Regions from separate parts of the Clostridioides sp. LIBA-7678 genome, predicted to be linked through region 1. Evidence: riboswitches for the same ligand, from Rfam matches in the RefSeq annotation. Region 1 holds a riboswitch; each other region holds the start of a gene.
The links. A riboswitch is a leader RNA that binds a small molecule or an ion and turns the genes downstream of it on or off. The one in region 1 is predicted to bind cyclic di-GMP.
Positions count from the first base shown of each region.

Region 2: another riboswitch for cyclic di-GMP. It lies ahead of ACTG46_RS15630 (SrtB-anchored collagen-binding adhesin); the one in region 1 lies ahead of ACTG46_RS17465 (Cys-Gln thioester bond-forming surface protein).
Region 3: another riboswitch for cyclic di-GMP. It lies ahead of ACTG46_RS10545 (SH3 domain-containing protein); the one in region 1 lies ahead of ACTG46_RS17465 (Cys-Gln thioester bond-forming surface protein).
Region 4: another riboswitch for cyclic di-GMP. It lies ahead of flgB (flagellar basal body rod protein FlgB); the one in region 1 lies ahead of ACTG46_RS17465 (Cys-Gln thioester bond-forming surface protein).

Region 1 is NZ_CP196987.1:3,774,919-3,783,390, reverse strand. It holds gene ACTG46_RS17500 (bifunctional folylpolyglutamate synthase/dihydrofolate synthase) at 1-451, shown strand, start outside; gene ACTG46_RS17495 (TIGR03905 family TSCPD domain-containing protein) at 557-802, opposite strand; gene ACTG46_RS17490 (beta-propeller fold lactonase family protein) at 950-1,816, shown strand; gene ACTG46_RS17485 (DUF4364 family protein) at 1,820-2,356, opposite strand; gene ACTG46_RS17480 (alpha/beta-type small acid-soluble spore protein) at 2,547-2,750, opposite strand; gene ACTG46_RS17475 (polysaccharide deacetylase family protein) at 3,041-3,805, shown strand; gene prdC (proline reductase-associated electron transfer protein PrdC) at 4,195-5,508, shown strand; cyclic di-GMP riboswitch class II at 5,905-5,990, shown strand; gene ACTG46_RS17465 (Cys-Gln thioester bond-forming surface protein) at 6,006-8,153, shown strand.
Region 2 is NZ_CP196987.1:3,350,075-3,358,546, forward strand. It holds gene ACTG46_RS15630 (SrtB-anchored collagen-binding adhesin) at 1-2,532, opposite strand, end outside; cyclic di-GMP riboswitch class II at 2,645-2,730, opposite strand; gene ACTG46_RS15635 (cation diffusion facilitator family transporter) at 2,856-4,034, opposite strand; gene ACTG46_RS15640 (alpha/beta hydrolase family protein) at 4,258-5,877, opposite strand; gene ACTG46_RS15645 (polysaccharide deacetylase family protein) at 5,955-7,049, opposite strand; gene ACTG46_RS15650 (prolyl-tRNA synthetase associated domain-containing protein) at 7,582-8,133, shown strand; gene ACTG46_RS15655 (calcium-translocating P-type ATPase, PMCA-type) at 8,218-8,472, opposite strand, start outside.
Region 3 is NZ_CP196987.1:2,182,502-2,190,973, reverse strand. It holds gene ACTG46_RS10575 (SdpI family protein) at 1-7, shown strand, start outside; gene ACTG46_RS10570 (carboxymuconolactone decarboxylase family protein) at 268-600, shown strand; gene ACTG46_RS10565 (hypothetical protein) at 1,136-1,300, shown strand; gene ACTG46_RS10560 (NTF2-like N-terminal transpeptidase domain-containing protein) at 1,710-2,555, opposite strand; gene ACTG46_RS10555 (ABC transporter ATP-binding protein) at 2,657-3,418, opposite strand; gene ACTG46_RS10550 (ABC transporter permease) at 3,429-5,759, opposite strand; cyclic di-GMP riboswitch class I at 6,272-6,365, shown strand; gene ACTG46_RS10545 (SH3 domain-containing protein) at 6,450-6,938, shown strand; gene ACTG46_RS10540 (hypothetical protein) at 7,290-7,688, shown strand; gene ACTG46_RS10535 (TetR/AcrR family transcriptional regulator) at 7,937-8,472, shown strand, end outside.
Region 4 is NZ_CP196987.1:300,079-308,550, forward strand. It holds gene ACTG46_RS01735 (SDR family oxidoreductase) at 1-810, shown strand, start outside; gene rfbC (dTDP-4-dehydrorhamnose 3,5-epimerase) at 813-1,358, shown strand; gene rfbF (glucose-1-phosphate cytidylyltransferase) at 1,369-2,142, shown strand; gene rfbG (CDP-glucose 4,6-dehydratase) at 2,142-3,218, shown strand; cyclic di-GMP riboswitch class I at 3,875-3,965, shown strand; gene flgB (flagellar basal body rod protein FlgB) at 4,373-4,690, shown strand; gene flgC (flagellar basal body rod protein FlgC) at 4,698-5,102, shown strand; gene fliE (flagellar hook-basal body complex protein FliE) at 5,112-5,426, shown strand; gene fliF (flagellar basal-body MS-ring/collar protein FliF) at 5,451-7,001, shown strand; gene fliG (flagellar motor switch protein FliG) at 7,014-8,084, shown strand; gene ACTG46_RS01780 (FliH/SctL family protein) at 8,068-8,472, shown strand, end outside.

The DNA of each region.
Region 1 (8,472 bases):
AAGTGAAGAATCTATAAGAAAAGGACTTATAAATACTAAGTGGCCAGGAAGAATAGAAAAAATAAAAGAAAATCCAATTTTTATAATAGATGGTGCGCATAATGAAGATGGAGCAAAATCTTTAGCAAAAGCACTTAATAAGAATTTTAAAGATAGAAGTTTAACCCTATTAATAGGTATGCTAGAAGATAAAGACATTGATAGTGTTTTAAATATATTATTGCCACATTTTAATAAGGTAATAACAACAACTCCTAATAATCCAAGAGCTATAAATTCAGATATATTAAAAGAAAAAGTATTAAAATATGTAGATGATGTAACATCAAAGCATGAGATAGAAGATGCAGTAAATTATACATTGGAAACATCAAATAAAGATGATGTTATAATAAGTGCAGGTTCTTTATATATGATTGGGACAGTTAGAACTTTAGTAAAGAAATCATAACTTTATAAAATAAATATATAAAAAAGAGCTATCTAAGTTAGTAGGTAGCTCTTTTTTATATAAAGTAAGTTTTTAATAATTTTTCTGATATTTATATAGTGGTGATTATATAGATTGACGTATAGCTTTAGATAGCTGGTCAGGGCAAGAAGTACCTTTTCCACCACAATCAATACCATTTAATTTATCAGCAACTTCAAGAGCATTTTGACCAATTATTAAGCTTCTAAGTCCTGATAAATTACCATTACATCCTCCTATGAACTCAGCATCAACAATCATATTATTTTCATCAACTTCAAAAACCATTTCTCTACAACAAACACCACTTGGGTTAAATGTTACTTTCATTAAAAAGACCTCCATTAAATATATTTCATTTTTTTAACATTAATAATAATACCAAATATATGCGTAATAATGCAACTATAAAGCATAATACAAGCTAATGAAATAATATATTATTGTAGTATATGTATTGTGGAGAGGAGGGGTTATGTGAAAATCTATATTTCTAACTATCTATCAAAGAGTATTAGTATAGTTGATTATTCTACACTTGAGCTAGAAAAGGAAATAGTATTAGAAGATAATATATATCCACATCATTTTTGCATAGAAAAAGAAAAAAATTTAATATACATACCTAGTTCAAGTAATGGGATACTCTATGTCTTAGATTTAAGCAATGATAAAATAATTGATACTGTTTCTATAGGAGGAAGTCTTAGTCAAGTTGTACTTAGTGATAATGAATTATTTGTAGCAAATGAAGATTCTAATAGTATATACGTATTGAATAAAAACACATTAAATCCAATAGGAATTATTGGTGTTGATAACATGCCACATGGATTTGATTTTGACAGAGAAAGTAAAAAGTTATATGTACCATGTATAAATTCAATAGTATGTATAGATACAATAAATAAAAATATACAAAAGAAAATTAATATGGACTTTAGAGCATGGCATATAGAACTTGATAAACAAAAGAAAGAAATGTATATATCAACACTTGATGGAAAGCTTATAATAATTGACGAAGTAAGTATGGATATAAAAAAGGTATTATATGAATTCTTATTACCAGTAGAAATAAGATTTAATTATAGTGGGAAAAAAGTTTATGTTGCTGATTTGGGTTATAATAATGTGAGAATTTTAGATTATACAACAAGTAGATACATTGGGAATATTGAGATAAATGGAATTCCACAGGGATTAGAAATATCTAAAGATGAAAGGTTATTATTTGTGTCAGATACACAAGAAAACTCAGTGAAAGTTTATGAAACTGCAAATAACAAATTAATAAAAGAAATCAAGGTAGGAAAAGAGCCTACAACTATAATTTGTTTGTAGGCTTTAATGTATGTCTCTTATAAGTAAGTCGATAACTTCGGCATACATATAAGATGCATTATTTTTCCAGTTGTTGCAAATAAGCTTTGCCTGTTTCTCTGATGAAACATTTAGATTTAAATCTATTAAGTTAGACTGATTTTCTATGACTCTAAGGTTGACAATAAATTCATTATCACTTTGTTTTACAAAACTAGACTTTACTTGAGTATCTGCTAGTAAATTTTCTTTATTAGAATCTATATACTTGTCTATTTTTTCTGTAACACTAGTAGGTATTCGATTAAAGAAGTATTCTAGACTTTCTACGCCTCTTTGAGTAAGAGCATAATATTCTCTGTCAGAGTCTTTATATGTAGTCAAAAACTTAGATTCCATAAGCTGAGATAAAAGCTGTTGTAATGAAAAATAATTCATCATCTCAGTCTCTAATACTACTTGAGTTATTTGAGAATTAGTTAAATCCATTTTAATTTTTTCTAATATATATAAAATTAAAAGTTTATGATACGCTAATTCTTCAGACGAGTTTTCAAACATAAATATCATCCTCCGTCAAACTATTTCTATATATAATATATTAAACTAATTCATACAAAATTAAAAGAACAATTTATATAGTATTATTAATCTTTAACAAATCATATAAAATTAATTTTACAAATAAATACAGAGAAACAGGGCTGCTAATTAGCAGCCCTGTTGATACCCAGGTGTCAAAATTTACTATCTATTTTCCAGCCATTTGTCTTTCAGCCATTTCAACTAATTTCTTAGTCATGTATCCACCAACATATCCATTTTCTCTAGCTGTTAAGTTTCCTTTGTCTATGTTTTCATAGTTAGATAAACCTATTTCGTTAGCTATTTCTAATTTCATTTGGTTTAAAGCAGCTTTTGCTTCTGGCACTACTGTTCTGTTTGAATTTGACATAGTAAATTTCCTCCTCAAATAATTAGTTTATGATGTCTAACAACACTTTTATTTATGTGATGTTAATACTAATTTCTCCAAAATAAAAATAATATATACAGAAAAATAAAGGTAAAAATGTAAAAAATATTAAAAAATTAAATAAACGGGTATTTTAGAGCGTTTAACTAGAACGATATAGATTTTGTTTTTTTACTTATTGTCTTATAAATTAAATATTACAGTACTTTTTTGAGCTAAAAAAAAATAAATTTTAAATATAGAAGAAATTATTTAAAAGGGGGAATAGTATGAAAAGAGAAGTCAAAAGAACTAAAGCTTTGATATATAGTGTTTTATTTTTTTCATTATTATTAGTATTAATATTTGCTCTTGTTTATGGAATAAAGTATATGTGTTCTAAGTCTGATAACTCAAAAATGCCTATATATAAAGTTGATACAAATGAGAAAAAAGTAGCTTTAAGTTTTGATGTTGCTTGGGGAACTAATAATATGGATGAAATTTTAAAGATTTTAGATAAACATAATATAAAAGCTACTTTTTTTCTAGTTGGTAGCTGGGTAGATGATAATCAAGATATTGTGAAGGCTATAGATGAAAAGGGACATGAAATTGGCAATCATTCAAATACCCATGCGAATTTGAAAGAAATATCAAAAGAAGACATAACAAAAGAAATAGAAACTACATCAGGAAAGATATTTAATATAACAGGGAAAAAAACAAATTTGTTTAGACCACCTTTTGGAGATGTAAACAACAAAGCTATGGACATTTGCAGTGATTTAGGTTATAAAGTAATTAAGTGGGATGTGGATTCTATAGACTGGAAAGAGCTTGGTCCAAACCATGTAATTGAAAAAGTAATAAAAGAATCTCAACCTGGCTCAATAGTTTTATTTCATGCTAATATAAATGATGTAGATAACTATTTGGACACTATAATAAGTAAGCTTAAAAAAGATGGATACAGTTTAGTAAAAATATCAGACTTATTATATAAAGATAATTACATAATTGATTCTAATGGAGTGCAGAAACTTAAGAATTAACAAGTAGTAAATGTATATTTTAAGTAAAGTTGTGGTAAATTATATAGTATATGTTAGAAAAGTGTCGATAAAAAGACGGTGTCTATTTCTTGACACTTTTTATGCATGTATGCAATATCAATAATTATAGATTAAATTGGTTGAAAAAGTGTCTAATAATTGACTTTTATAAAATGAGTTTAAATATTTGAAAGAAGTTATGGATGCTGTAAGACAGTATTTTCAAAGGGTATAAGTTTGTTTAAAAGTTGGCATAGAAATTGCTTTGTTAATAAGCGATATGTTCTATAGAAATAAACAATATGTTAAGACCTTGTAATAGAAAAATAACATTAACATTATTTGAACAGCTTATAAAAAAAATTAATATACTTAAGGGGGCGTACTAGTTGAACAAACTATATTCTATTTTATTAAAACAACACGTTGGTGGTCCAGATAAGCCAGTAGTAAGTGTTGGAGATGTAGTAAAAAAAGGAACTCTAATCGCAGAACCAGCTGGATTAGGGGCAAATATTTATGCCAGTGTTAGTGGAAAAATAAGTGAAATAAATGACCAAGCTATAGTAATCGAAGCTGATGAAGTACAAGATGATACTTTTGAACCATTAAAAGGAGAAGGTATACTTGACTTAATTAAAGAAGCTGGAGTTGTAGGTATGGGTGGAGCAGGATTCCCTACTCATATAAAATTAAACATAGATTTAAAAGGTGGAACAATATTAGCAAATGCTGCTGAATGTGAACCTTTATTAGCTCATAACATAAAAGAAATAGAAGAAAGACCAGAAATAGTTTACCAAGGTATAAAATATGCTATGGAAGTTACTAATGCTGGAAAAGGTATGCTAGCAATAAAAAGCAAGCATCCAGAAGCAATAGCAGCATTTAAAAAAGTAATAAAGCCAGGAGATAATATAGAAGTTGCAGAACTAGTTGACATGTACCCAATGGGAGAAGAGAGAGCGATAGTAAGAGATGTTCTAGGTAAATTACTTGAGCCAACTCAATTACCTTCAGAAGCTAATGCAGTAGTAATAAATGTAGAAACATTAACTAGAATAGTAGAAGCTGTTGAGCAAAAAAGACCAGTTATATCTAAAAATGTAACTGTAGTTGGTCAATTAAACAGTGGAAAAGAATCTATAGTATTTGAAGATGTGCCAATTGGAACTACTGTTGGAGAATTAATTGAAAGAGCTGGTGGAATAAAAGGTGAATACGGTGAGATAATCTTAGGAGGACCTTTCACTGGTAAAGCTACTACTTTAGATACTCCAATAACTAAAACTAGTGGTGGTATAATAGTTACTATGCCATTTGTTAATGAAAAGAGAAAAATGGGTCTTTTAGTCTGTGCATGTGGACCTAATGAAGAAAGAATGAGAGACATAGCAGCTAAAATGGGAGTTACTGATATAGTATCAGTTCAAAAATGTAAACAAGCTCAAGAAATTAAAGGTGCATTAAAATGTGAAAATCCAGGACACTGTCCAGGACAAGCTCAAAAATGTATAGAATTTAAGAAAGCTGGAGCAGAAGTTATATTAATAGGAAACTGTACTGACTGTAGTAACACAGTAATGGGTTCTGCACCAAAATTAAAATTAGGTGTATATCATATTACTGACCATGTAATGAGAACAGTTAATCACCCATTAATAAGAAGAATAAAAGGTGACGTAAGATTAAAAATAAAATAATATAATATAAAAATATATAATAAAACATCCTTGGAAAAAATTGTAAAATTGTTTTCGGGGATGTTTTTTTGTTGTGATATGTCGATAACATTAACGAATAATATAAATAATATAGAAGAAATAGACAAAATATAATATTTAATATATAATGATGGCAATAGCTATTAAAATTATATTAGACAAAAACAAACTCAGATATGTGGTCATATTGACATATAAAAATTGAATTGAGTCAATTATCCAATAGAGTAAAGATTTTTGTATTATCTCAAGATACTCTACAGTATCTTTTTTAATGTAAGAATAAGTTTTTGTCTCTTACTAATAATTTTAGAATGTTCGTAAAGAGTGCACTTAAAAAATAAAAAATATTACAAAAATAAAAATTACTAAAAACCTATTTATAGAAACTGTGAAGTATATCTTAAATTTGGGCACTTAAAAGATATATGGAGTTAGTAGTGCAACCTGCTATAAATATAAATAGGAGGAAAATCTTGAAAATAAAAATTAAAAAATCAAGTATAATTAGTTTAGTAATTGCTTTTAGTATGGCATTTACTGCATTTGCACCAATAATATCTTATGCTGACGAAGTAAGTGGAAAAGATACAATACTTGATGGAGAGAAGCCATCAGGAGGAGAAACACCAGACGGAGAAACACCATCAGGAGGGGAAACACCAGATGGAGAGAAACCATCAGGAGGAGAAACACCAGATGGAGAGAAACCATCAGGAGGAGAAGCACCAGACGGAGAGAAGCCATCAGGAGGAGAAACACCAGATGGAGAGAAACCATCAGTAGGGGAAACACCAGACGGAGAGAAGCCATCAGGAGGAGAAACACCAGATGGAGAGAAACCATCAGTAGGGGAAACACCAGACGGAGAGAAGCCATCAGAAGGAGAAACACCAGATGGAGAGAAGCCATCAGGTGAAGAGATACCAGATGGAGAGAAACCATTAGGTGGAATTATACCATCAGAAGAAGAGGAAGAATTAGAAGTAGAAGAAATGAGTTTGAAGCAGAATATTGAAGATATTCTTAATCTTACTGTATCTCAAATAAATAAGATTGTATATAATTTCTGGGAAGATGAAAATGATGTAAAAACAGATGTACAGTCAGAAATTAGTGAGGTACTTACTTCAAAAGATGCAAATATTGGATTATGGTATAATAAAAATTCAAAAGTAGAAGATACATGTTTATTAAAAGAAACAGATGGTTCAAATAGACCTTATTTTGATGTAAGATTTGATGATATTACAAAAACTTTAACTTTTGATTATATAATAGAAGGTCTTATAGGTGCAGGCTATAAAGATGGGAAATATATAATAGAAGGTGAGGACGGAGAACAAACTGCATTTTGTTATAATAATCATCTAAAATCTCCAACTAGTCATAATAAGAGTCCATACTTACCAGCAGAAGATTTTAATGGTCAAGAAAATCAAAACGAAGATGCAATTAAATCTATACTATATGCGGGTTCCGAGTTTGATGGATTTGGATATAAGCAACAGTTTAATTTAGGTGGAGAAGAATATGAAGGTATAACTCATGCTACTACTCAAGATGCAATTTGGATTATGCTTGGGCAAATGAATGAGCAGGAAAGACTTAAACAATATCAAGCTAATATAAAGCTTTATGATATGTTTATAGAGAGTGCAAAGACTGAAGAAGAAAAAGCTGAGTATCTAAAAGGTAAGGAAGCAGCAATAAATTCAAAAGCTTACTTAGAGGCATTATTAAATGCAGGGCGTGAAGAATTAAAGCCAAATGATACAGGAAAACCTAGTTTGAGTAATGGTTTGACTGATATCAAATTTGATAAGAATCAAGATGGTACTTATGAAACAGAAGCTATAGCTTTAGTAGGTTATAGTGGTGTAGTTAAATTAAAGTTACCAGATGGAGTAACTGCTTATGATGAAAATGGAAATATAATAGGTACAGGTGAAGTAGAAATTTCAACACAAGAAAAGTTTAAACTTAAGAGTGTTAATAAGCCAGATGTAAAAGCTAATATATCTGCTTTATCTTATGATTATATTTTCCCAAAAGCTATTCAATATTTTAAGACAGTTTTCGATTTTGGTGATAAAGACCATTCATCTTTATTGCCTACTAGTAAGCAAAATTTATTAAGTTATACAATAGAGCAAAAAAATGGTGAGGAAGTTGATTTCAATATAGGTGTACCAACAGATGGAGACCCTGATGTGAATCCACCAGTGCCACCAGATAATGGTAATGATAACTCAAATGGTCATAAACCTAAGCCATCACCACCATCAGATGATACAGTGATAAATCCACCAGTACCACCATCAGATGATACAGTGATAAATCCACCAATACCACCATCAGATGATACAGTAATAAATCCACCAGTACCACCATCAGATGATACAGTGATAAATCCACCAGTGCCACCATCAGGTGATGCAGTGGAAAATACATCAGTGCCATCAAAAAATGATACAATAGTAAATCCACCAGTACCACCAACAAATGACATAGTTGTAAAATCACCAAAAACAGGTGATGAAACTCAAATAATGCCATACATACTTATTGGTATTGTAGCAATTTGTGGGTTAGTGTATCAAACAAAAAGAGCAAAAAATTAATATGGAGTACTGTTTGTTATTAAGTTTTAAAATATATTGTCTCAAATTGATTTAAAATCATTTTGAGGCATTTTTTTATGTAAGTATAACCTTTGTGAGAACAGATGTTAATTGTTTTGTGAATAGAAAAATACTTTGAAGGTGAAAATAGTATTGAAAAAATAATATACTAAAGGTATAATTCATTTGATTTCATTTGTATAGATTTAAGTATTCATTTTAGTAATTACATGAATTTGTATTAGAAATTTGTATATTAAACAGTTAAGAAATTTTAATATTAATTATTTAATAAACTGTTATTATGATATGCTAGAAT
Region 2 (8,472 bases), 420 kb from region 1:
TGGTTTATCTGGATTCGGTGGTGTTGGTGGATTTACTGGTGGATTTTCTTGTTTTATATTTTCTATATTTCCAATATCCACAATACTACCAATATCTTTCTTATCAATATTAACTTTGACTTTATCCTTTAGTTTTTCATATCCACTTGGAGCTATTATTTCCACTAAATAATATATTCCTGGTTTTTTTACACTAGACTGAATTATACCATCTTCATCACTAACTAAATCTTTAACTACTACATTTCCATATACATCTTCTAAATTAAACTTAGCACCTGAAAGTGCCTTTTTATCTAAAGAATCTACTTTTTTAGCTTCAAAAGCATAACCTTGCTTAGTAGTTTCTACTCCAGGAGGACTTGAGCCATTAATCTGAGCTACATTTTGTATAGTCTCTCCAACTTTTACATCTGTAAAATCTGCATCGAATGTAACCCAACTTTGTACAGGTTCGCCTTCTTTTATCTGCTTAAATTCATATTTATTTACTAATCTTACAGTATTTTCTCCATCTCCAGCTTCTTTTTTAAACTCAAGGTTATCAGAATATTTTATATTAGATATTTTTAGAGCTGGGTTTACTTCATCTAAAAGATTTACTTGCCCTGCATCATAAACTCCATAAGTTGACATATTTATTTTGTATTTAACAATTTGACTATCATTGTTATTTAAAACTTTTTTATCAACTTCTTTTTTTGCACTTATTAATCCAGAGTTTTTCTTAAAACTTATCTCATCGCTTTTATCAACTTGACTGTTATTTGCATCAAGAACAGCTCTATTTGTATAACTATCTTCAATACTAATAACCTTTAATGTATAAGCTATATAAAACTTTGATTCTACTTCTTCTTTACTAAGATTAATCGTAAATCCAGTTATAACTTTATCTACTTGACCGCTTTCATTTCTTTTCTCTTCTATTTTATATGAAATATTGTTTGCGATTTTTTCTTTACTCCAAGGAGTCCAGTTACCATTCATTGGAATTTCTACTACTCTAAAATCATGTCCAGCTTCTCCTGCTGTAGTTAATCTCATACCCTCTGGTATATTATCTGTTATAACAACATTACTTATTGGCGACTTATCATCATTTACTGAAATCTGATAGTTTATTACTTGGCCAACTTGAGTAATATTTGTTACTCCTGAATGCCCTTTAGTCAAAAGATAATCGCTACCTCTATCAAAGATACTTACAGTAGCATCATCTTCTTGTACCTTCTTACCATCAGATTCTATCCTAGCTACATTTTTATATTTATTATCATGTTTTGCATTTTCATCACTAATTCTAGCTTTGTATTTAACAGTATATGCTTTATCTATATTTCCAAAATTAACTGATATAGAATTTGCACTTTGTTCAATATTAAAATCACTTACTTCTTTCCCATCACTTGTTACTACACTTACAGAATCATTTACTAGTGTCAATCCTTCAGGAAGCTCATCATACAAAGTAATATCTTTCAATTCTTCCTGTTTCTCATTTACTAGTATGCTATAATTTATATCTTTATTTTTAACTGGCATAAATACTGTAGTTGATTTTTTTCCTTCAACAAGTTTCTTAAGTGTTCCTTTAGACTCTTCTTCCTCGCCCTTATCTCCAGGCTTTATTTCTACATCCACATCTCCACTTCCACTTTCTATTTTTCCAGTAGTCTCAATATGAATTTTTGTATTTGTCTCTTCATCAACCCTTTTAACGTATGCTTCTAGACCTATTTTTCCTTGCATTACACTTTGACCATTAGGAAGTTCTCTAAATGTAAGTGTATATTCTCCATTACTTTCTGTTTTGTCGAAACATTCACTTGTATAATCTAAATTAACTTTATTAAATACATCTGGCACCTTGAAAGTTATTGAATCACCTGCTTGTATTCCCTTTGATGTTGGAGTATAAGTTAAATTAAATGATATCTTTTTCATTGATTCAGTTTCTATTGTACTATTATTAATTTTTATAATAAATCCATAATCTTCATTCTCTTCATTAAGTTCTTCTTCTAACGTTTTCAGCAAATTCTCATCTTCTAGCAGCTTTTCTTCTTTTGGAGTCTGCTCTATATTTTTATTATCTAGTGGCTTTTCCTCTTCTGGAGTCTGCTCTGGTTTTTTGTTATCTGATGGCTTCTCTCCTTCTGGAGTCTGTTCTGGTTTTTTGTTGTCTGATGGCTTCTCCTCTTCTGGAATCTGCTCTGGTTTTTTGTTGTCTGATGGCTTCTCCTCTTCTGGAGTCTGCTCTGGTTTTTTGTTGTCTGATGGCTTCTCCTCTTCTGGAGTCTGCTCTGGTTTTTTGTTGTCTGATGGCTTCTCTCCTTCTGGAGTCTGCTCTGGTTTTTTGTTATCTGATGGCTTCTCTTCTCCACTTGATGAACTAGTTGAATTATTTTGAATCTGACTGTTATCTCCTAATTCTGAAGCATAAGATAAGGTTGGATAGATTGTAGATACTACCATACTTAAAATCATAATTAAACTTATTAATAATGCCTTTTTATTCTTCTTCCCCATATAGATTTCTCCCCTCTACGCTATCTATAATTTATAAACTTCTATTTATATCCCATTAAAATTAATTCTAAGCAAAAAATTATATAAAAAAAGCCATGAAAATAAATAAATTTATATCCATAGCCGGTTGCACCACTGACTCAGTATGTCCATAAGGTGCCCAATGATAGAACATACATCAACATCTCTATAATATTTTATAAAAAACAATTAAAATTGTTATATTCATACTAGATACAATTACATATCTATATTATATTATGCCAACATCTTCCTGTCTATATATTTTACATTTTTTTCCTTACAATAATTTTAATTAATCATTAAATAAAATCCTTATCTACAACAATTACACAATTATATTCAGGATTCATCTCCTTAACCAATTTAGTTATATCTTCTTTTAATTCTTCCTCTGACATATTCTTAGAGAATTCAGAAGGATTAACTACTATATCAAACACTAAATTTTTCTTACTTCCCTTTCCAACTATTCTGAAATCATGCATAGATTTTACAAGACTATTTTTCTTAAGTATTTCTTCAAGTTCTTTTTTTGCTGACATAACTTCTTCATCTTCGAGACATATAGGGTCCATATGAATTACTAAATACATATCTAATTTTTCAGATATTTCTCTCTCAGCATTATCTATAATTTCATGAATCTCCATTATATCTATATTTGATGGAATTTCTGCATGTATAGATGCTATACATCGTCCAACTCCATAGTTATGAATTATTAAATCATGTGTACCTATAATATGTTCATAAGATAATAATGATTCTATAATAGATTTTACCATTTCTTCATCTGGTGCTTCTCCTAGAAGAGGATTTATAGTATCTTTTACAAGAGAAAATCCAGCATAAAGTATTACTAGTGATACTACAATACCAACATATCCATCTATAGGTAAACTAGTAAATCTAGCTATGACAAATGATATAACTACGCAACTCGATGTAAATACATCTCCTAAAGCATCAAGTGAAACTGCTTTTAAGGCTGAGGAGTCAATTTTATTTCCCATAAATTTATTAAATTTACTTAACCAAATTTTAATCATTATAGATGCAATTAAAAGTATAAGTGGTATTACTTCAAATTTTATAGGTACTGGATTTACTATCCTTTCCACAGATGACTTTATAAATTGAAGTCCTACCAACATTACCATGAACGCCACAATTAACGCCGATAAATATTCTATTCTTCCATGTCCAAAAGGATGCTCTTTATCAGCTGGCTTACTTGCTAATTTAAAACCTATCATAGTTATCGCTGAGGATGCCATATCAGAAAGATTGTTAAATGCATCAGCCATTATAGCTATACTTGATGTAAGCATACCTATAGACACTTTTACTACAAATAAAAGTAAATTAGATAATATACCTACTACTCCAGCTACATACCCATACTTATTTCTAACATCTTTATTTTGAACGTTTTTACTATCTTTGATAAATGTTTTGACCAGGATTTTTGAAAACATAAAATTTACCTCCTTGTCTTCTGTTTTACTGACAAATTTTAGAATTTATATCTTTATTTATGATAACATAATTCGTCTATAAAATTCTTAAAAGTTCATATATCAATAAGATATTACTAATTTTATACATTTATTATAAATGCAATGTATTCTTAGCTTAAATTATTGGATTCTAATAAAACTAGTCCTAGATATTTTATAATTTCATCTAGGACTTGTATTACTATTTTATACCAACTATTTTATTTAACATAATCGAACCTGTTTCTGGATTTTCAAATTCAATTTTAACACCCTTTATATTAGATAAATCTATATTTTTAAACTTATCAATAGGTATTATTGTATCACTTATTGGAGTATACCTTGACCAAAACTCCATAAATTTACCTTCTACATATTCGTCTCTCACAGCTTTACCCTCAAAATACTTCATAGCAGACACTTTATCATTATCCAAAGTTACACTACTTTCTTTTCCTTTAGAATCGACTAAGCTAAGTTTAAATGAAACTATTTTATCTTTACTATTTAACTCACTAGGAGAATTTAACGCCCATCTAAATTTTAATGCAGAATAATCTTTTAAATTTTTATTATTTAAGGGCAATTCTATTTTTCCATCTTTAGATTTCCAATCAACTTGCAATAAATCTAAATTTTCACTTGAGCTTATATTACTAAAAAGGTTTGCAGTATCTTTATCTAATCGTTCTGACTCAACTAACTCTTTTGTATCAACATTACTTGAGTCTATATTTTCAAATGACTTTTTGTTGAATAATTCTAAAGAACCGCTATATTTAACTTTATTTAATGTCTGATACCCATACATTTTAGATGGCAATCCATTTTTACTAAAAATAGGAGATTCACTATCATCAAAATCAAAAATAGATTTCATATAGTCAACTGCATAATTAGAAAAGAACTCTCTATGTTCTTCTTTCCCTAATTTTTCAGGATAAGTGCCATCTGTATCTCGTGGTGGAGAAAATTCTTTTTCTCCTAAAACTGAGTTATATGCATTGTGATTTCCACCTACTAAATAAGTTAGTCCTAGTGGACTTTTTCTATTTTTATCCAATGATATATCATAAAAAACATCATCCCCACTATGGATAACATCTCCATCATATTCTGATACTATTATTGCTGTTGGTACATCTGGAAACTTTTCTATTGGACTATTATAGGCTGGTGTAAGTGATATAATTCCTTTTATCCCTTTAAATCCTTTTTGTATTTGGTCTTGTGCTATTTTTAATACCCCAGAACCAGCTACAGAATGACCTATAAGACCAATATTATCTAAATCAACTTTGTCTTTAAGATATATTCCAAATCCATTTTTACTGCCATCATATGCATCTTGAAAAGCTTTTATATAAGCTTGAGTCAGATATGTTATTCTCTCATTTTCTACAGGTTCTCCATACTGAAAAGTATAGTTTACTGAAGTATCAATAGACACCCCTATAATACCATTTTTAGCTAAATCTTCAGTAAGATATTTAAATCCATTTTCAAAATCATTTTCTCCATCTCCATGTTGCCCATGAAAAATTAACACTATAGGTGCTTTTTCTTTTATATCTTTAGGAGCTGATATTATACCTTCTATCTTAAAAGGTATGGTCTTCCCCCTTACAACCATTTCTGATGTTCCCAAACTAAATTTATTAGATTCAATTTCGTTGTCATTATTTTTTGTTGACTTTATCTCATATGTTATTTTTTCATTTGAAACTACACTAGAATTAGAATTACTTGTACAACCTACAAAAAGAGCACTTATTACTGCTATAGATAAAATCATACTAATCCATTTTTTCGATTTCATAAATTTATTCCTTTCTACCATATCTGTTTAAATACTATTTATTGGATTTCTAGTAAACTTTCTTTCTACCTTCATACTTATTTATTAACCTTTCTAGCATTATAATCTATAACCTTATCTGCATTGTATAAATCTAAAAATTTTTCTTTCTTATTTAGTAGAGTAATACCATCTATGTTTCTTCTATCAGTAATAACTAAATTTTTATCCTTATAAATTTTTTCATATGATATTGGACCTACACCTGCAAAAATCGTAAATCCTTTTGACTGAAGATACTCCAACCCTTTAGATGACTCATTAGGAAACTCACCATATGGAGGTATATATATTTTTGTTTTTCCAACGACTGATTGAACTTCTCTTTCCCATTTAATAGTATCATCTCTAAGCTTTTCTAGAGAAATTTTTTTGAGATTTGGGTGTCCATAACTATGGCTAGCAAATTCCCATCCATTTTCTTTTAGCTTATAGACTACTCTCTTACATTGTTTTAATTCTTCATTTCTATTTGGATAATCTCTTTGAATTCTATAACCCAAAATACCTTCAAATCCAGTTACTGCTAAAACTCCCTTTGCATTATTATGAGAAAAATCAGGATGTAGTTTTACAAAATCTTCAATTAAAGGAACCATTTCTGTTTCTGTACTAATAAGATATTTACCATTTGGTTTTTTAATATATCCAGCTAACTCATTATTTCTATCTAGGACAATTTTTTCTGTTATTCCATTACCTAACATATATTGATTATAATTTATATCATCTATAGATATAATAATTGGTCTTTTTCCTTCTGGTAACAATAATTTTTTTCTTACTGTTAACTTCTTACCACCAACTTCTTTTTCCTCATATACATCTTTGTATGATACAAGTATAAAGTTCCTTTGATATAAGTTATTCAATATTTTTTTAAATTCTTTTGTAGTAACAAACCATTTAGAAAATGTTTTAGATTCATAATCACCATCAAATGCCATTTCTGGATATACGATTAATGGATGTACAAATATATGTTCAATTTTACCTTCATAATACTTACTTGTATTTTCACTTATTTTTGAATTATTTTTTTCATATTCTAAATTTGTATCATAAAAAGCATATGAAAAATTACTGATGGACATAATTATAACTATAGATAATATTATAAACAAATTTTTCATAATATTTCTCCTTCAACATGATTATAAATAATAAAGCTTATTATATTAAAATAAAAACTTATTACTTACATTCTTTTTATTTATTATGTTTAATTTGTTTATCACTATACACCATATTAATAGTAACATTAATCTAAATTTGTATTTATAAACAAGTTAATACATTTATATCAAGCTTTGTACATACTATTTAGAATTATGGTATTATTTTTCCCAAGTATTATTTATAATATGATTTTTATTTATAATATATTTTAATTTAAAATTCTGAATAAGTATCTTTTTATAAGTATTTTTTCAACTAATTGTTTTTATATTTTATTCTGATAATTTATCTTGTTCTAAAAAAATAGTCTCAAACTCTGGAAGTGTTGGAAGTCTTAACAAATGTCATATATTTTTGAATATTCATATCTATACTATGTATATCTCACATCCATCTGATTTTATCATATTTTATATGATAAACATTCGCTTTTATAATTTATAACCTTATGATACACTATGCACATAGGATTTTAAACGGAAAGGAATGAAAGAAATCATGTTTTTTGTAAGTGATATTTATACAGAAGCACCTATTAAATTTGATACTCCATTACAAAAAGAGGTATATAAAATATTACAAAATTTGAATATTGAATTTGAACGTGTTGACACAGACGAAGCAATTACAATGGAGGATTGTGTTCAGATTGATAAAAAATTAGATATGAAGATGGTAAAGACTCTATTTCTTTGCAATAGACAAAAAACAGCTTTTTATCTATTTATTATGCCAGGTGATAAACCCTTTAAGTCAGCTAATTTTAGCAATGCATTAGGAGTATCTAGAGTTTCTTTTGCTCCTGCTGAATTGATGGAAAAGATGTTAGGTACTAAAATTGGCGCAGCTACTATTTTCAGTGCTATACTTGACAATGATAATATTATACAAATTGTTTTTGATAAGGATGTTGTCAATGAAGAATGGTATGGATGTAGTGATGGGACTACTACTAGTTATATGAAAATTAAAACAAATCAAGTCATTCACGATTTTTTACCTTTTGTATGTCATACACCATCTATAATTGAATTGTAATATAAAGAAACATTAAAGAAAGATACTTGTATAAAACACAAAACCGCAAAGTCATGATATATTCTACTTTGCGGTCTTATAAAATTAACTTTTGATACTAAGATTTCTAGTTCTGCTATTTTTTAGCGTTCTAAGGACTAGTTTTACAAATTCATTCGATATTAAAATAGTTGATGCAAATAGTATTATTTTTATCCACATATTAAAATCTAAAGAAACAGAGTTAAAGAAACTCTGGAATACTTGTGTAAATATTATCTGGATTATACCTGTAACGACTATTATTTGTAATGCCAACTTATTCTTAAAGAAATTAGGTATTGTACTATTAAAGCCAAA
Region 3 (8,472 bases), 1.6 Mb from region 1:
TAACTAATACAATCAATAATCATCATAATATTTAAATGAATGCAATACTTTTCAGAGCTAAAATATATAATTTAAAATGTACTAAGATGTTTGTTTTAGCTCTGAAAAAATATTATTTAATGAAATTAATATGGTATATTGAAAATTTTAAGAACTTATATTAATTAATCTATTGAATATGATTTAAAAATTTGCATTTAATGTTGAAAGTATAAGTATAGTGTGTTACTATTATAAAAAATTATTTATAAATATAGGAGGTAGAACATGAATACTAAAGAAATGAAGGAATATAGAAAGTTTTACAATAAAAAATTAAGTGATACAGATGAATTTTTCAGAGTATTTGGAAGTCTTGATGATAAGGCTTATTCAGAAGGAGCTATAAGCAAAAAAAATAAAGAATTAATGGGATTAGCTATTTCTATTTTGAGTAGATGTGATGAATGTATTTGTTATCATATTGAGGGTTGTATTAATTCTGGTGCGAGTAATGATGAAATTATAGAAGCAATAAAAATAGGTGTAATTGGTGGTGGGTCTATTACATATCCAAACGCAAGATTCGCAATAAAGGTTCTAGAAGAGTTTAATGTATAATTTTAGTATCAATAATTTATTTATATTAGTAGCATTTAGTTGTTTAAAATTGTGCTAAATTTTATTCTTATAATTATATATTTTTATTGATTTTTTATAATTGTATACAAAAAGTTAAAAATGATTTTAAAATTTAGAGTATTTTTTTATTACAGATTATATTGAGAATTGTATAGTGTTGCTATTAAATATACTATACTTTTTATTGTTTTAAATAAATTGAATATTGGGATAATTATATTTACATATTTATGTTTCATATAGTAATATATTTTTTATAAGTCATATAAGTTTTAATAAAAAGTTTTTGAAAGTACAATAAATAAAATTTTGTTCATTGTATTTTATTATCAAATTTACTACAAATTAAATTGTCTATTTTTATTTATAGAGTAGAATAAACTGTTTTTGTTAGGAATTTTGAAAATAGAATCAGACTGAAAAAATAAAGGAACTAATTTGTCTAACGTTTATTGGTGAAAAATAAATATATAGAAGTTATAATAAGTATATAAAAGTGTATGAGAGGTGTTATATGTTTGGTAAACAAAAAGAAAGTGTTAGATTTCTAGATTTTAATGATGTAGCAGAAAAATTTGGAGAGAAAAAGGCTGTTGCAATTTTTGATGCTATAGCTGGAAAAAAATCTAAAGAACATATTATCAAAGATATAGAAAAATTAGTAAAAAATGAAGTTTAGACATTTATAAGGTATATTGAGCTTGAGGGTAGCTCTTTATACCTTCTTTTTTATTATTTGAGGTATTCTAATGTTTAATTTATTATAGAGATAATGTATTTAAATGCTTTTATATACATAACATAGAGCATTTAATAAACAGTGTTTAGATTTAGATGTGTGAATTTAGTTAATATCTTATTAAATAATATAATTGAAAATTTATTAAGATTTTTAGTTTGAATTTCTATAACTAAGTTTTAGCAATTTCATTTTCTATTTAAATAAAAAACTTATTGTTATAGATTAATATTTATATAGCAATAAGTCTTTGTAGTTTAAAATTGTAATTAATTTTAAAGAAATTATGCTTTAACCGTAAACAATATATAGAAATACTTTATATAGCATATAACTAAAAATTAAATACTTATTGTAGTTTATTTTTTAGTGTATCGAGATTGAGTTTAGGATCTTTATTATCTTTATTAAAGTATAACGCTTTATTTAAATATTGTTGAGCTTCATCAAATTTTTTATGAAACATGAGTATAACACCTTTTAAGTTATATACATTGCTTGCATTTTTTTTATAGTCAGCGTCCTTTTTATCTAGATACTTTAAAGATTTATTAATTGAATTCAAAGCATTGTATGTTGCATCTGGATAATCAGGATATCCATCGAAACGCATATAATTACAAGCTTGTGCATAATAAAGGTCTGAATCAGTAGGATTAATAGTAATAGCTTTTTTTAGTATGACTTCGACTTCTTTAAAGATTTTCAGCCCATGATCATCAAGTTTAAGTTGAGCAAAATCCATACTATTAATTCCAAATTCTTTTTTAAAATCTTCATATAACAAGAGTTTATACTTATTATTTTCAACTACAAAATATCTATTTACCTTTAAAGATTCATCTTTTTTATAAAGAAGATTTTTTATATTAAAAGTTTCTTCTAATTTAACAACATTTTTATACTCTTTTCCACCATAGTTATATGTTTTTATAGTTTTTTCTTTACCTATTTTATAGTTAATTATTCTTTTTGTTTCAATTAAAATATCTTGAAATTCTTCAAGATTTTCTATACTAATTTTTTTCTTGCTATCTTTACTTAATAAACTATATGCTGTTTCATAGTCACCAGAGTTCACTCTATCAATATATTGTTTTGCTACTTCACTAGCACTTTCTTTTGGGGAACATCCTACTACTGATATTACAATTGATAATGTTAAGAGTAAAGTTATGCCTTTAGTAATATTCATAATGCAATCACCTATAATTAAATTTTATTAATTATATTTTAGCATCAAACATTGAATAAGTCATTAGCTTTAAAGTACATAAAGTGAATAGTTTAGTAAAATTAAAAACCTAACTCTGATAGCCAACTCATCAGTTTATTTTCTCGGTATTTTGAATCATTATTATTAAATTTACCTAATTTAATTTCCCCAACAATCATACCATCAGACATAAATAGTACTCGTTCTGTTTTTATTGCTACTTTTACATCATGAGTTACAAGCATAATAGCTGTACCTAATTGATTAATATCTATAAGAATATCCATTATTTCATTTGTTAACTTGGAGTTAAGTGCACCTGTGGGCTCATCTCCAAATAAAATTTTCGGATTATTAATTAAAGCACGACATATAGAAGCTCTTTGAAGTTGACCTCCAGAGACTTGAGTAATATCTTTATCTTTTATTTCTAGAATGTTCATTTTTTCCATAAGTTTTGTTGCTTGTTCATTGATTATTTGACGATTTTTTTCTTTACTTAAGTAAGCAGAAATAATTATGTTATCAAATATATTTAAATTTTTAAGTAAATTACTTTGTTGAAATATAAATCCCATATTTTTTAATCGAAGTTTTGATAATGCTTCTTCTGACAGATTAGAAATCATTTCACCCGAAAATTTGACTGTACCAGAAGTTAATTTATCCATTCCACTTATGTTATGTAGTAGTGTTGATTTACCAGAGCCAGAAGAACCCATAATAGATATAAATTCACCATGTTGAATTGACAAATCTATTCCTTTCAAAACTTGTTGTACATTTCCTTTACCAATAGTATACTCTTTAATAATTTTTTTAGCTTCTATAATATTATTCATAACATACCCCTTATTCTATAATAGACATAATTTTTATTTTATTAATTGCTCTACTAATTACTATAATTGTAGTTAATACTGTGAGAATTAAAACTGATGGATAAAGCACATATACAATTAATGGATTTATTACAAACTGGAGATTTGAGATACCAGAAAGTAGTAATCCAGATATTTTTTGTCCAAGTGTATTTGCCATAATGACTCCTAAAACAGTTCCAATCATAAGTATCAATAAAGCTCTAGTAATGTATTGAATGCGTATATCTTTAGTAGAAAATCCTAAGCTAAACATAATTGCTGTTTGTGGCGTATCCTTAGCAATGAGCATTTTAAAGAACATCGCAGTAATTAGTGAAGAAATTGCAATAGATATAACAACAGCTAATTTTATAACAAGTCTTAATTGGCTGATAACAGAACCTAATGTTTGACTTGTATAATTATTCATAGCAGTAATCTTAGCAGGGTAATAATTTATGCTGTACTGCTTTAATTTATCTGCTACATTGACACCAGGCTTTAAATTCAAATTTACAATATGCCATAGTATATTATCTTCACTAGATGGTAGCATAGCTTTTGCAGTCTTACCACCATAGGTAATGTCTTGATATATTCCACTAACAGTTAAAATCAACTCTTTATCTTTTAAGAAAATTGATAAATTATCTCCAATGCTTTTTTCTAGTTCATTTGCATTTATGACAGACAATGCAATTTCATTTTCTTTCATTGGTGCAGAACCTTTTACATATGTCAGTGGGAAAGTTTTAAAGTTTCCATTTTCTATTTTAATATTTTCTATCTTGCCATCTTTATTTCTTATTTTATATGAACTTGTTGTAAAGGATTCATACTTTTTAACATCATTGTCAACATTAATTTTTTCTAGTATAGAATTAAAAAGATGCTTAGTTTGTTTTGTTTGAGGCAAATCAATACGAATATCACTCTTGCCAGCACCCATATAAGTGATAAATTCAGGTGATTTAATAGTATTTAAAAAATTAGTTGGTACAGTCATAATAAAAATACAAATCGTATATACAAAACAAAGCAATCCATAGACTGTAATTTTTTTAAACACTTCGTTTAATCCTAAAAGTATGTTAGTATTTGTTATTTTATTTTTGTGTATTTGAAAACTGAATCCATATTTTACAGAGTTAGTAGAACGGTTACCTCTTAATGCATTAATTACTGATATTTTTTTGAATTTTTTAAGTATAACTTTACAAAAGAATACAACACTTAAAAATACAAGAACTGAACCTATAAATGGAACGAGAATACTAAAAATGGTTTTGTCTATGGCTCCCATATAAATGTAAATATTTTTTGTAAAAAGAGGGCCTATAAATAATGAGAGTATGTAACCAAGAAAACTTGCAAAAGATGCAATTAACAAGTATTTTATTAAATATAAGTTTTGGATGTTACCATTTTTAATACCAATGGCCTTCATAACACCAATTTCTCGATAATCTTCTTCAATCGTTGTAATTAAAGTAAATCGTAAACATAAAATAGAAATTGTAATAAGAAGAATACTAATTAAGATGATAATAGTAATTACAATCCCATCAGACAAAGAATTTAGTAATTTGTAAATAGAATAAGTCACTGATGTACCTGTTTGAGGGAGCTTAGTTGATTGATATAACGTTTCAAACTCACTAATTTTATTTATATCATCTAATATAAATTCAATTAAATATTCGCTTTCTCCTATATTAGATTTTAACGTGTTCCAATCATTGTCACTGATTAAAAAACGCTTTGAAGTAACAAGTGAAGGGTTCATTTGTGAGTCACGTATAAAATCTTTTATTGTAAATTCCATAAAGAAATTACCATTAATAATTTTTATAGTATCTCCAATTTTCAAATTGGATTGTTTCATATAATATACAGGGACACCTATTTCTCCATCTTTTATTTGCATTATTTGATTGTCCATATCTAATAAAAAATCAAATTTATCGTTTTGTTTTGTAAAACTATTTTCTAGTACACTATTAGCTTGATTTTCTACTTTATTTCCTAGAAAAATATTAGCTCCATTTATATTTAGAAGTTCAGAAGTTTGCTGTTTTTTTATATATGGAGTTTTAGATGAGAACTTATCAATTTCTTTTTGTTGTAATTTCCCAGAATACATTTGGACATAATGTGGTGTATGAGATTTTTGAAACAAGGAAGTCATTGAATTAGTTAGCTCTATAATGATATTTATTGAACTAGATACTAGCATTGATGCAAGTAAAATAAAAATAAATAGAGTAATTGTTACTACTTTATTTCGTGTTAAATCTTTTAATAATATTCTTTTTAGCATAAATAATCCTCATTTCTTAAAAATTTTGTATTAAATATTTTAGAATTTTTTTAGTAGCTATATAAACATAAATATCAAACTGACCGTCGGTCTATAATGATAATATTATAATATCATTAGTTTGTCAAGTCATTTAAAAAGTAAAATATATACATCTTATGATAAAGTGCGTAGAGAGGATTTAGCATAGATAGAGTAGTAAAAATTTTAAAAAGAGAATAATTAATACAAATTATTTTTAGGTTTTTATTAATCATTAATTTTTTATATTAATTAAGGATGTAAAAAATTATCGATTATTTTTATATATTAATATTTATTGAAAAAGATTTGTTAAAAGTAGTGATATCATATATAAATTACTATTTTTTAGATGAATTATGAAGAAGAATAATTAAATTAATAAATATAAAGATATTTTTTGGTTATTATTAATTAAAAATTTAATTTATATTTAATTAATATAAAATTTGATGTAATATTATTTTTAAATTGTTTAAATTATGTTATTATTCAGATATAGGCAATATTAGATAAATCTAATGACGCAAAGCTATAGGGACTAAAATCTTTATATAATAAAGGTCATGTCAGCCAGTTGCCAAAAAGATAATAATTCTTTTTGTTGAAAGTATTTTTTAAAGTTATATATTTTTAATAACTTAATATTTGGCAAGAGGAGGGCTTAAGATGATATCTGAATTAATGTTGAAAAGTTTTGGCGAATCTAGCATCAATTTTAAGACTAAAATTAAATTAAATTTAAGAGAAAGACCAGACATAAATAGTATGAAGTTGAAAAGTATACCAGAAGGTAAAATTGTTAAGTTAAAATGTGTCGATGGAATATGGGCAGAGGTTGAAAGTAATTATGACAAAGGTTGGTTACTTTATAAATATTTAGAAAAATTAAGTAATGCTAAAAGCAATAGTAATGGTATAGTAAAAAATAGAAAAAAGAATTATGTAGGAAATATAAGAACGAATGGCTTAAGTCTAGAACTTAGAAATGATAGAACATTAGACTCTAGAATTATAACTACAATTCCTGATGGTTTTAAAGTTGAAGTATGTTATAGTGTTGGCAAATGGGCAAGGGTTAATATTGATAGAAATGGAAAAAAATATTCTGGATATGTATATAGTCAATATATAGAAGAATGTTTAAGTTTATCATAATTGGATACTAGTAAGCTTTAAATATACTAATAAATTTCAGAAAAAGAATCCTATTCATAGGATTCTTTTTCTTTTGTAAAAAAACTTATTATAATATTAAATATAATAAATTAACTAGGTCATTTTAATTGTAAATCGAAGATTTAATTGAAAATAGATTTAACTTATGATTTGTATTTTAGGTGCCATAAATTGATATTGATTTAGAAAATTTTAATAAAAAAGAAAGTTGATAGGATAAAAATAATATTAAAGATAAGAAAAGATATAAGAAATTTGAAAAATTTTGTAATTTTTAGTTTTATATATATTATAATAAACTAGATATAAGATTTTTATGAGGGGGAAAATATGAAAAAAAAGAAAACATTGATTGGAATAGCTATATCTTTTTTGCTTATAATTAGCACTATAAATCCATTGCAAGTTGAGGCTGAAGCTATTATTGATTCTAGTGTATACATTTCTTCAGCACAAGAAAATTATAAATCTAATAATACTAGATTTAAAACTATTAAATCTAAAAGTAAGCATAAACGTAGTAAATCTAGAAAAAGTAGAGTTAATTTGAAGAAAAGAACTATAAGAACTAAAAATTATGGACATAGAAATTTAGATAAACATAAAAGTCAAAGCATAGGAAGATATAATATTCTTTCAAAATTGATACTTTCAGTAATAGTTGTATTTATTGTTATAGCTTTAATTGGGATAATATTTATTAGAAGAAAGAAGAAGAAATTTTATTAAATACAAGAATAAAAATTACATAGTTGTATTATATGATTTTATTGTATTATATACAATATTGCTTTTCATCTTATTTTAAGTTTTTTTATGAATAACTATTTTATAGTTTAGTTGGAATTATATTGTTATGATTTTGTTCTTCATTAGATAGTAATTTAAAGAATAGCGTTTTGCTAATTATTGATGTTTATTTTATAGCATGATATAATTTAAGCAGAATGATATTCTGTTTAAAAGGAGATACAAAAATGGCACGAAAACGAATATTAAATGGTGGTAAACGAGATGAACTTATTGGGAATGCACTTAATTTGTTTTTAGAATATGGGTATGAAAATACTTCTATAAGAATGATTTTAGATAGTGTTGGTGGTGAAGTTGGTATGTTTTATCACTATTTTAAATCAAAAGATGAAATATTCAATGAAGTTATAAAATTATTTCTAGCTCAGTATGAAAAAAGTTTTTCTGATGTTTTGTATGATGATTGTATACCAAATAATCTTAAAATTGATGTGGTATTTGAGTTATTACAAAAAACTCTTTTAAAGTATAAGACATTTAAATTAGGTAAATTTCATTGGAGTATGCAAATTGCACTCAATCAATTAACTTTAAAAAGTTTAGTTCCTCATATAGCAAAATATATAAACTATATGCGTGATAAAGGTGAGATTGGGAGTTGTGCAATTGAAACGGATTTAGAGCTTGCAAATGCTGTTCTTTATTCATCATTTGCAATATTACATCAAGACTCACTAACTGAATTAACAGAGAAAGAATT
Region 4 (8,472 bases), 720 kb from region 1:
AAATTGGATTCAATATCAGAAATAGAAAAAAATATAAGTATACATGTATTTAATGGAGATACGATAGAATTGAACAACATATTAAAAAGCATTGAACCTGATATTGTTGTAAATTTAGCTTCTTTGTATTTAGGAAGTCATACTTCAAGCCAACTTATAGATTTGATAAATAGCAATGTATTATTTCCAACACAATTAATAGAAGCTTCTATCAATGCAAAAGTTGGTTATTTTATAAATACAGGTACACATTGGCAAAATTATAATAATTGTAATTATAATCCTGTTAACTTATATGCAGCTACTAAAGAGGCCTTTGAATCAATTTCAAAATATTATATTGACGTATCAAATATGAGAATGATAACTTTGAAATTGATAGATACCTATGGTCCCTATGATTTAAGACCTAAGGTTATTAATTTATTAAAAAAAATTGCTATAAGTGATGAAAAATTAGAAATGTCAGGTGGAGAGCAAGAGTTAGGATTAGTTTATATTGATGATGTAATAAAAGCGTATTTAATTGCAATTGAAATTATACAAAAACTAAAACCAAAAGAATACAAACAATTTTTAGTACTGCCTAAAAAAATATATAAATTAAAGGAAGTCATAGAGATATTTCAATCTGTTATTGGAAAAAAATTAAATATTGAATTGGGAAAGTTACCTTATAAAGATAGAGAGATGATGAAAGTATATACAAGTGAAGAAAATATATTAAAAAATGTATCTACAATAGATTTGTATGAAGGAATAAGTCTTATGATGGATATTGAAAAAAATTCTAATATGAAGAGAGGCTAGATATGTATAAAATAAAAAAAACAAATATAGAAAATTGTATAGAAATTTTACCAAGTATGTTTGAAGATAATAGAGGAATAACAATTAAACCATATCATAGAAAATCTTTTGAAAGTTTAGGAATATTAGAAGAATTTAAGGAAGATTTATTTGTAACATCTAATAAAGGAGTAATAAGAGGTTTACATTTTCAAAATGAACCATTTGAACAAAGTAAATTAATTTACTGCGTAAAAGGGAGCATATTAGATGTTGCTATTGATATTCGAAAAGAGTCAAAAACATATGGGCAATTTGTATGTTTTTATATAGATTCAAAAAAGAGAAATATGGCATATATCCCTGCTGGATTTGCTCATGGATATGAAGTTTTAGAAGAAGATACAATGGTTGTTTACAAATTGTCTTCTATGTATGCCCCAGAATATGAGAAAGGTATAAGATGGGATTCTGTAAATGTAGCTTGGAATACGAAAGATCCTATTTTATCAGATAAAGATAAGAAATGGCCAACTTTTCTTGAATACACAAATGGTAGATTAGAATAAGGAGTTTAATATGAAAGCAATAATTTTGGCAGGAGGATATGGGAGTAGACTGGGAGATATAACAAATGTTGTGCCTAAACCTATGGTAGAGATTGGTGGAAAACCGATATTATGGCACATAATGAAAATTTATTCACATTATGGTATAAATGATTTTATCATATGTCTAGGTTATAAGGCAGATGTTATAAAAGATTATTTTTTACACTATGATTTTAGAAATAATGACTTTTCTATTGAGATTGGTAGTGGAAATATTGAATTTCTTAATAATAATGATGAAAATAATTGGAAAGTAACATTAATTGATACTGGTATAAACTCAGAAAAAGGAGCAAGACTTAAAAAGGTTGAAAAATATTTAGAGGATGATATAAATTTATTGACATATGGAGATGGTTTAGCAAATATAAATGTAAAGGAGCTTATAAATTTTCATGTTAATATGGGAAAGATGTTGACTATATCAGGGGTAAGACCTCCAGCTAGATTTGGAGAATTAGTAGCTGATGGAAATGTATTGAAATCATTTGAAGAAAAATCACAAACATCAAAAGGTCTGATAAATGGAGGTTTTATGGTATTTAATAAAAAATTATTAGAATTTCTTACAGAAGATGATGCTTGCGATTTAGAATATGGATTATTTGAAGACTTAGCTAAAAATAAAGAAATATCAGTTTATAAACATAAAGGATTGTGGGCATGTATGGATAACGAAAGAGATATGAATAATCTTAATATGCTTTGGAAAAATAACAAGGCCTTTTGGAGGATTTGGTGATGTACTTTGACTTTGATAATATATATAATGGTAAAACCGTTTTAATAACTGGAGCTACAGGATTTAAAGGCTCCTGGCTTTCGATTTGGCTAAAAGAGCTTGGAGCAAATGTTGTAGGATATTCATTAAATCCAAAAACGAAAAAAGATAACTTTATCTTAGCAGAAGTATCAAAAAAAATTATAGATATAAGAGGAGATATAAGAGATTATAGCAATTTGGAGGCAGTATTTAATAAATATAAGCCAGATTATGTCTTTCATATGGCAGCTCAGCCTTTAATTGAAGAATCGTATTTGAATCCTATTCTTACATATGAGATAAATTTAATGGGAACATTAAATATGCTTGAGTGCATAAAAAATAGCAACAGACATTTAGTTGCAATATTTATAACAACAGACAAATGTTATAGTAATAAAGAACAAGTTTGGGGGTATAAAGAAACAGATTCTTTAGGCGGATATGATCCTTATAGTTCATCAAAAGCAGCGTGTGAGATCGCAATTAATTCATGGAGAGAATCATATATGAGTCCTAAAATGTATCATAAGCATGGCAAAGCTATCTCTTCAGTAAGATCTGGAAATGTAATAGGAGGAGGCGATTGGTCAGAAAAAAGAATTATACCAGACTGTATAAGAGCATTAGAAAGTCAGAGTGATATTATACTAAGATCTCCTAATTCAATTAGACCATGGCAATATGTACTAGAGCCACTATATGGATACTTATTATTAGGTCAAAAAATGAAGCTAAATCCAACTAAGTATAGTGATGCATGGAATTTTGGACCCAAAATAGATTCTATTGTTGATGTAAAATATATTGTTGAAAAGTTAATAAAGTATTATGGAACGGGATCTTGGAGATGCCTAGAAAATAATAGTTTTCATGAAACAAAAATGTTAAATCTTGATGTGAGTAAGGCTATCTTTGAATTAGGATGGAAGCCAACCTTAAGTATTGATGAAGCATTGAAATTTACAAGTGAGTGGTATCAGAAATATCATTGTTCAGATATATATAGATTATGTGTAAATCAAATAAATAATTTTATTTCGCTTATTAAGTAACGATAATTAGATATATCAAAATAAATAATAATTTGTACATATAGAAAGGTGAATTCTGGGAGACAGGATTTACTTTTTTGTGTAAAAATATACATGAATAATATAACAAAAACTAATGAGAAAATGTCAATTATAAATTTAGAAGAGTTAATATCTGAATTAGATTTGGATTGAAAAGAACTATAAGTGTAGTAGGTAATTTACTCTATTTGATATTTGATAAATTGATGCAATTAGATGAATTTGAATATAAAAATATATTTGTTTATAGAAAGGAGCAATAGATAAACTGCATATTAAGCTATATGAGATAATTAGAGTATTAATTAAAGAACTAAATGTAGAAGATATATAACTTAGGATAAATAGATATATTAAAGTTTAAGGAGTATGTAGTGATGAAAAGAAAACAATGGATTTAGAAGATTCTTGACTAGAAAAAATATAAAATAAAATATGAGTTTATTACCTATATTTAGGATGTACCATTAAATTGGAGTATAATTAAAAAGAGAGATTTTAAAAATCTTATTTTTATGAATAAATATAGTTTATATTAATTAAGTAGGTTGAAATAATTTTAACAGATTTAATTCTAATGAAAAAATATACGAAAAATGTTTAAAAATTTTATCATTTATTGTATACTTAAAGTAAAACTAAATAGGCAAAACTAGAGAAATCTAGTGACGCAAAGCTATAGGGGCTAAGGTTTGTATATGCGAACTATGCTAGCCAGTTGCCAAAAAGAGTCCTAAGTATATTTGTATACTTAGGATTAGTCGAAATGACTGCTTTTTTGGCGGTCATTTTATTGTGGAAAAATTACTTTATTATAGTAGAAAATACACATAATAACATATTTTACCAATTATAATATAAAATAAAGGAAATTTATCTAAAAAAGTTGCTATTTTACAAAAAAAGGCAACTTTATGAAGGGGAAATTAAATACATATTAAAATTTTTTTTTATTTTTATTGGATTTAATTGAATTTAAATTAGATTTCTTACTAAAATAATTCGTTATTATATTAATGTAATAGAATTGTAATAGATTTAAATGAACAAAGAAGTCATTTTTTGTAATATAGCAACTTCATTTTTTTAATCATTAAATATAGCAAATAAATATATTTTGAGGAGGGGTGAGTATGAATACATATGACATTATAAAAATGGGACTAGATGCAACTAATCTAAGAAGTCAAACAATAGCAAATAATATAGCAAATATAAATACTGAAGGTTACAAAAAACATTATGTAACTTTTGAAGAAACATTAAATGATGCCATGCCAAAAATAGAAGAAAAAATAGACAATTCCAAAGGTCTAAGGGTAGATGGCAATAATGTAGATATAGAAGAAGAAAAAGTAAAGCAAGCAATGACAACGTTGCAATATAATGCTTTAATAGGTTTTGCAAATGGCAAAATTGCAATGACTAAATCAATAATAACTGGGAGGTAACTAGAAGATGAGTGTGTTCAGTGGAATGGAGATATCTGCTAGTGGATTAACAGCAGAAAGTTTGAAAATGGATATCATATCATCAAATGTAGCTAATATAAATGCTACAAGAGGTCCAAATGGAGAAGCATATAGGAGAAAAATTGTTTCCTTTGAAGAAAACTATGATAATAAATTAGGTATGTTAGGAGTAAAAGTCACATCTGTTGAAGATGACAAATCACCTCTTAAAGAAGTATATGACCCATCTCATCCAGATGCAAAACCAAATGGATATGTAGAATATCCAAACGTAAATATATTGGTTGAAATGACGGATTTAATAACAGCTTCACGAGCATATGATTCTAACATAGACACACTGAATGCTCAGAAATCTATGATATCGAAAGCTTTGGAAATAGGAAAGTAGGGATAAATTATGCCAATTACACAAATTAACAATTTAATGCAAGGTGCAAAGTTAGATAATTTGATTGGAGAAACAAAACCATTAAACCTTAATAAAGAAGAAAAAAAGAATTTCGAAGATGTAATAATAGATACTATAGACAAAGTTAATTTTCAACAAGTGACAGCGGATAATATGAAAGAAAAATTTATAAAAGGCGAAGATGTTTCTATGCATGAAGTTATGTTAAAAGGTCAAGAAGCACAACTATCTATGCAATATCTGATAGAAGTTAGAAACAAGATTCATGATGCATATCAAGAAATGAATAAAGTACAAATTTAGCCTTTTGAACAGGAGTAATAATCAATGATAGCCAGTTTTAAAAATAAGATTAAGGAGCAAGTTGCTAAATCTAGGACAAAAATAGGTTCTTTAAAAAAAGGAACTAAGATAGCATTAGGTATAGGGATTGTTGCTATATGTTTAGCGCTAGTATTTACAGCAATATCTGCAAGTAAAAATAAGTATGCAGTCTTATTTTCAGAACTAGATGTTCAAGATGCTGCAGATATATCAGCAGAATTAGAGTCTAGAAAGATAGATACTAAGGTAAAGGGAAGTACAATTTATGTTCCTAGAACAGAAGTCGATAAGTTGAGGCTGGAGCTAGCTCCAAGTCTTACAGGTGGTTCTAAAGGATTTGCATTAATGGATGATAGTTCGTCTATAGGACTTACTGATGAGGAGTTTCAAATTAAGAAGCAACGAATCATACAAGGTGAGATAGAAAAAACAATCAAGAGTTTTCCACAAGTGGAAGATACTAGAGTACATATAACATTTGGAGAGTCATCAGTGTTTGAGAAAGAAGCAGTTCCAGGAAGTGCAGCAGTTTACTTAATGTTAAAGCCAGGAACAACTTTAGAAAAAAATCAAATAAAATCTGTTATGGCACTTGTATCAGGAAGTGTTACAAATATACCAGAGAAAAATGTTCAAGTTATTGATAATAAGATGAATCTATTATCAGAAGGTATCTTAGATGATGAAGAAGTTGATGAAAATAATCAACCTATAAATGGTGGTATTAGTGTTGATAAAAATAAGGCATCTGAACAAGCATTGAATAAACAATTAGAAAAGTCTATTTTGGAAATGCTAGAGCCAATATTTGGTACAGGAAAAGTAAAAGCTACAGTAAATGCAGATTTAAGTTTTGATACAGCCGAAAAAACTGAAATAAAAATTGACCCTGATAAAGTTGCAATAAAAGAAACAAGGTCAAAAAATTCATCCAAATCTGCAACAAATAATGTCCAAGGCGTAGATGCTAATATGAATAATCAAGGAAATAAAAATGGCACTAACACAGAAGATAGTTTGGATGAGAGTTTTGAATATGAGACAGGTAAGATTGAAACTCATACTATAATTGCACCAGGAGAACTTAGAAGATTGACAGCTTCTGTCGCTATAGACGGAAAAATAGCTAAAGGAGTTCAAGCTGATGTGGAAGATATAGTTAATAATGCTATAGGCATGGATGGAGCAAGGGGAGATACTCTTAGTGTTGTTTCAATGGTCTTTGACCCTAAAGGAAAGGCTGAAGCTAAACAAGAACTGGAAGAGATTAAAAAAGAAGGCTTCAAAACTAATATAATAAAGGCAGTTATTGGAGTAGTGGCAGTTATTGCAGTAGGTGCTATTGGATACTTAATATATAAGAAGAGAAGTGAACAAGAAGATATGGATTATGAGGATGAAGTTTATAGTGCTAATTCTAGTACTGTTGATAAGAAAGATAATCCTCTATTAGGGGATGACCCAGAATTGACATTAGAAGAAGCTGTTAAAATGTATGCAGAAGAAAAACCAGACCAAGTAACAGAAATAATAAAGACTTGGTTAAATGAGTAAGGGGGATAGAATGTGTCCACAGAAATTACGAATGTTAGTGCATTTGACTTAAGTGATATAAGTGAAAATGAGAAGAGTGAGAAAATAGAAGGTGAGGGTTTAAAAAAAGCTGCTGTACTTTTAATGACATTAGGACCAACTGTGTCTAGTGATATAATAAAAAGCCTTCCAGATAAACAGGTTCAAAAAATAGGTTTGGAAATTGCAAATATTTCTTCAATAGCTTCAAAAGAAAGAAGAGAAATATTAAAAGAGTTTGTAGAAATAAATAAAGCAAAAGATTATGTTATAGAAGGTGGGCTGGAATATGCAAGAGAATTGCTAAGTAATGCCTTGGGAAATTCTAAAGCAAATAAATTACTTGAAGGTATATCAATAGATACAAGTACAAAGCCTTTTAAACATATTATAAAATTGGATACAAAGAAAATATTAGAAATACTTAGAAATGAAAGTGCACAAACTATAGCTATTTTACTTGCACATATGGAACCACAAGATGGTGCAGAAATTTTAGCTCATTTAAATTTTAATTTACAAAATGAGGTAGCTATGAGAATAAGTTCAATGGGTTCAATATCTCCAGAAGTTATAAAAGTAATTGAAAGTTCATTAGAAGATAAATTACATTCAATAAGTGGTGATGATTTTAAAGATTATGGTGGAATAGCTACATTAGTTCAAATATTACTTAATTCTGATAGAAAAACAGAAAAGAATATTTTGAATACTGTTGAAGAAAAAGACCCAGCTTTAGCAGCCCAAATTAAATCTCATATATTTGTATTTGAAGATATTGTCAAACTAGATGATATGAGCATACAAAAAGTACTAAAAGAAGTAACTATGAAAGATTTAGTTTATGCTTTAAAAGGTGTGGATGATGAAATTTCAGATGCTATATATAGAAATCAATCTTCTAGAGCAGCAGAAGCGCTTAAAGAAGAAATGGAGATGGTTGGTGTAATAAAAGTTGCACAAGTTGAAGGTGCTCAGCAAAAAATAGTAAATAGCGTAAGAAAACTTGAAAGAGAAGGTGCTATAACTATTGTAAGGAATTTTGGTGATGACTTTGTCGAATAACAAAATTATTAAAAGTGAAAAAGCATCATATAAAGGAATTCTAGATTTATCTATAATAGATAAAGCTAGACTGGGAGAAACAAATATAAACGAAGAGAATGATTGTAGATTTAGGGATGAAGTAATAAAAGAAGCTATAGAGTCTGCTGAGATAAAAAAGAATGAAATATTAGAAGAAGCAAAAACAAATGCACAAAATATAGAAAAACAAGCTTATGAAAAAGGATATAGCCAAGGTCAAAAAAATGGATATGAGGATGGATATAGGGAATCCTACGATGAATATATCCAAAAAGCTAAAGATGAAGCAGATTTTATAAGAAATCAGGCAGATTTAATTCTATTACAAGCTAATGAGAAAATGACTGAGTACATAAAGGAAAAAAAC